Regions from separate parts of the Halobacillus trueperi genome, predicted to be linked through region 2. Evidence: riboswitches for the same ligand, from Rfam matches in the RefSeq annotation. Region 2 holds a riboswitch; the other holds the start of a gene.
What was found. A riboswitch is a leader RNA that binds a small molecule or an ion and turns the genes downstream of it on or off. The one in region 2 is predicted to bind FMN.

Region 1: another riboswitch for FMN. It lies ahead of DYE48_RS18130 (ECF transporter S component); the one in region 2 lies ahead of ribD (bifunctional diaminohydroxyphosphoribosylaminopyrimidine deaminase/5-amino-6-(5-phosphoribosylamino)uracil reductase RibD).

Annotation. Positions count from the first base shown of each region.
Region 1 covers NZ_QUAE01000023.1:22,729-25,123, forward strand. Annotated here, with positions in the region: gene DYE48_RS18120 (hotdog fold thioesterase) at 141-536, shown strand; gene DYE48_RS18125 (TraR/DksA C4-type zinc finger protein) at 571-945, shown strand; gene DYE48_RS18130 (ECF transporter S component) at 984-1,577, opposite strand; FMN riboswitch at 1,731-1,877, opposite strand; gene DYE48_RS18135 (DUF2164 domain-containing protein) at 2,034-2,279, shown strand.
Region 2 covers NZ_QUAE01000006.1:71,387-73,781, forward strand. Annotated here, with positions in the region: gene ribD (bifunctional diaminohydroxyphosphoribosylaminopyrimidine deaminase/5-amino-6-(5-phosphoribosylamino)uracil reductase RibD) at 1-996, opposite strand, end outside; FMN riboswitch at 1,161-1,311, opposite strand; gene DYE48_RS09650 (glycoside hydrolase family 13 protein) at 1,607-2,395, shown strand, end outside.

The DNA.
Region 1 (2,395 bases), on a different contig from region 2:
AACGAACCCCGGAAACATCTCTAAATTGAGTCTTCTACAATCCTGCCAGATAGTTGAATAAGTCATTTATGATTTTAGTTCGTAACATGAAGGTTTGACCATTTTTACAATGGGAATAATAAAAAAAGGACGGGATGAAAATGAACAAAACTATGATGAAGAATACATTGATGGAAGCACTAGGAATGGAAGTTCTGACGGCAGATCCGACAAAGGTAGAAATTCGCATGCCTGTCGATCACCGTACTCATCAGCCCATGGGGTTCCTCCATGGTGGAGCAAGTGTGGCATTAGCCGAGAGCGCTGCGAGCATCGGAGCATTTTTAAACATTGACCCTGCTAAACAACAAGTTTTCGGTGTAGAAATCAATGCCAATCATATAAAAAGTGCTCGTGATGGATATGTAAAAGGAACAGCAACCCCGGCCCATATCGGAAAAAATACGATGGTATGGGAAATACAAATTGTTAATGAAGCTGATGAATTGGTGTGTTTATCCCGATGCACCGTAGGAGTCGTTCCATTAAAAAAATAACCGATCTGTATAGTCGAAAGGAGTCACTTTTAACATGTTGAATGATAAACAAAAACAGAAATTCAAGGACCGCCTTTTAGAAATGAAAGAAGAAGCGGAAGCGCAAATGGAAGAATACAAAGAAGATCAAGCTAAAGAAGATTACGAAAACGACCGAACCGGTGAAATATCGAGCGTGGCTGATCATCCTGGCGACCAGGGAACAGATCAATTTGAGAGAGCGAAAGAACAAACGTTTTATGAACAGGCGCGAGAAAAATTAATGGAAATAGAAGATGCTCTAAAGCGTATGGAAGAGGGACGTTATGGTCTGAGTGAAAAGTCAGGTGACCCCATACCAGTTGAGCGTTTGGAAGCCATGCCTACAGCACGTTATAACGTGGAAGAAATTGAAAACGAAAAAAACTAAGCAAATGAAAAGCGAGGGGCATGGGCCCCTCGCTTTCTTTATGCGGCTGACTGGCGTACACTTTTTTGTTCGATCCAGTCCTTCATTTTCACGAATAACATAATAAATAACGATCCAGCAATAGCTCCTTTAATCACATTAAAAGGAAGAATCCCCGCTACGATTGTCATCCATTTCACATCTGCACTCATTGTCTCCCAGCCCATAAACCAGCTGTATGCAGGGAGGATAAGAAAGTAATTGAGTACGCTCATCGTCACTGCCATAAAGACCGAACCAAATACCAAACCTAAAATGAGTGATTTCATCGTCTTTCCTTTACGATAGATAACAGCAACCGGAACAATAAAGAGGACTCCGGCAAAGAAGTTCGCAACGACCCCGATGGGATCAGAAACTCCTGTAAAAATCATATATAGACCATTTTTCAACGCTTCCACTACAATACCTGCGAGCGGCGAAAATAAAATCGCAGCTAGAAGGGCAGGAATGTCACTAACATCCACTTTTAAATAAGGGGGTAAAAAAGGAAGCGGAAATTTCAAGAACATTAACACCATAGATATCGTACCAAGTAAAGCTAGAATGACCAACTTTTGCAGTTTTGATGATTGCCCTGTATAAGAGTCCATCATCGATCTCCTCCTTCATCTTTTCATCGATTCACATCCCAGATGAAGGTAAACGGCCTATAAAAACACATAATAATAACCCTGTAGCATTTAGGGCTAAGGGTAGTCGTGTCCATAGGAAATAGAGGTAGGGTTTAATCTACCAGATCCGTTCGACATCTTCTCCCATCCAGACTTTAACTGTCGGTCCCGGACTTTCACCAGGTCCACCGCATGGTCAAACCATACGGGTCACGGACTTGAAGAATCCACGTTCTTCTTACCGTCGGTCGGGAATTGCACCCTGCCCCGAAGATGGAATCGATATGTTATTGTAAATTTATCTTATACAAAACGCTGTGAGATCGCAAGCTTAATGTTTTGTGACTGGTTGTTTTCTATTCTTTAAGGATTATGTTGATATTCACGAATTCACTCTGAATCCTCTTATGGCTTAGTCTTAAAAGGAGTGATTATATGAAATTTAATTTATCGAAAGAGCAGAGACAAATGATGATTGAAGACATCCAGTCCTTCTTCTTAAAAGAAAGAGATGAAGAAATATCGGAGTTCGCGGCTGAAAACCTCTTGGCATTCTTCCAAAACTCACTAGCCTCTCACTTTTATTATTATGCTGTAAACGACGCGATCACCGTTCTACAAACCCAATATTCTTCGGTCGAAGAAGAAGTTCGTACCCTCGAACGTCCCCTGCGTTGGTAACAATGAAGAGTGAACTTCGATGGTTCACTCTTTTTTCATCAAATGAGTCCTCTAGGAATGACTAAATACATTTAAACAATCGTGCATAACAAAAAAGGAAAACACTTTAAAAGCAT
Region 2 (2,395 bases):
ATTCTTTAGCTGTTGTATTCCTTTTCCGCCCACAGGCGTCAAGGCTTCTTTTCCCCCAATTAACTTAGGTGCCATATACGTTACGGTTTCATCGACTTTTCCTGCGCGTACGAACGCATCAGCAATCGTCGCTCCTCCTTCGACAAGCAAAGAAGTGATTTTTTGTTCTCCTAAGTAACGGAGGACTTCTTCTATGGAAACCTGTTCACCATGAAGCGGGATGATGGTGACATGTTGATAGTTTTCAAAGGTATCCACAGCTTCTTTCTTCACATGAACCCCTACGAAGATCCATGTTGGTGCCGAGTCGTCCTGGATCAATTGAGAGGAAGGCGGCATTCTGAGATGGGTATCAAGCACGACCCTTATCGGGTGGCGGCCTTCCCCCTCTATTCGTGTCGTCAATTTAGGGTTATCCATCAGCACCGTGTTGATTCCGACTAAGATCGCATCTGAGCGGTGTCTATAGTGGTGACCATCCAGGCGTGCTTCTTCACCTGTAATCCACTGACTCTCACCTGTAGACGTTGCAATCTTCCCATCAAGGCTCATAGCCGTCTTCAAACGGACATAGGGCTCTTTCTTTTGAATGAAGTGAAAAAAAGGAGTATTGAGCTCATCTGCTTCTTTTTTCAACACCTCTGTCTTCACCTCAAGACCATGCTCTCTCATCATTCGAATTCCTCTGCCGGATACTTTAGGATTAGGGTCATTCGATGCAATTACCACTCTTTTTATTCCAGCTTCGATGACAGCTTCTGCACATGGGGGGGTCTGCCCATGGTGACTGCACGGTTCGAGCGTGACATAAATCTCTGCACCTTTAGCCTTCTCTCCTGCCATACGAAGGGCATGGACTTCGGCATGAGGTTCGCCTGCCTTGATGTGAACGCCTACTCCCACGATCTGATTATGCTTAACAACAATGGCAGCGACGGAAGGATTCGGACTTGTCTGCCCAACCGTTTCCCGCGCCATGTCTATCGCAATTCTCATGTATCTTTGATCTCGATCCAAGACCTTCACCACCGTTTCCGTATGCTTAAGAAAAAATAAAAAAACCCTGAAGAAGACAGACTTCTCCAGGGTCGTTGAACGTAAATCGCATACACTTAAAAAAGGGTACACGTAATGCTCTAATTTTTGTACCTTTACGTTTCTACAACCTTCTCCCATCCAGACTTTAACTGTCGGCTTTGGAGTTTCACCAAATCAGGGAGAACCGTGCCTAACACTGATTCTCCGTCGCGGGCTAGGAGCAACATGCTCATTACCGCCGGCTGGGACTTTCACCCGACCCCGAAGGTTTTCAATATACGATTATCTCTTACATCCTAAATATATAGGAAATGACGGGAAAGTGCAATTCTAAGAACTCGTATCCTTTTCATTTTTCAACCCGATCCCTATTGTAAAAAATGATAAAATCGGATAAGATAGATTACATTAGGAAAACGTTTGCACAAAACTGTGCACAAACTCATATACAGCAATATTTTTGAGATAGCTTGTAATGTAATCAAGTTTTTATTTTTATACAAGTGCGCAATCGGTTGCATCTGCCTTTGATAGGCATCTACAAACGTAACGAAATGAGGCGAATACTATGGAACGTGTATGGTGGAAGGAAGCGGTTGGATATCAAGTCTATCCTCGTAGTTTTCAAGATTCGAACGGTGACGGAATCGGTGATTTGCAAGGAATGATCGACAGGCTTGATTATCTAAAAGAAATGGGCATTGATTTTATTTGGATCTGCCCGATGTACAAGTCTCCTAAAGACGATAATGGCTATGATATCTCCGATTACCAGGACATATTAGAGGAATTCGGGACAATGGAAGATTTCGATCGTTTGCTTCAGGAAGTACACAAACGTGACATGAAGCTGATCATAGACCTTGTTCTCAACCACACGAGTGATGAACACCCATGGTTTATTGAATCAAGGAGCTCTAAAGACGATCCGAAGCGTGACTGGTACATTTGGCGTGACGGGAAAAACGGTGCAGAGCCAAACAACTGGGAAAGTATCTTTGATGGTTCTGCCTGGCAGTACGATGAAAAAACAGAGCAATATTATTTGCACGTGTTCTCCACAAAGCAGCCGGATTTGAACTGGGAAAATCCTGATGTTCGTGAAGCGTTATATGATACCGTCAACTGGTGGCTGGAAAAAGGCATTGATGGCTTTCGTATCGATGCCATCAGTCATATTAAAAAACGTCCCGACTTTCCGGATATGCCAAATCCGAAGAAAGAAAAGTACGTCTCTTCTTTCGATATGCACATGAACCAGGAAGGCATCCATGAATTTTTACAAGAGTTCAAAGACGAAACGTACAGCAATTATGACGTCATGACGGTCGGCGAGGCAAATGGTGTCAGTGCCGAT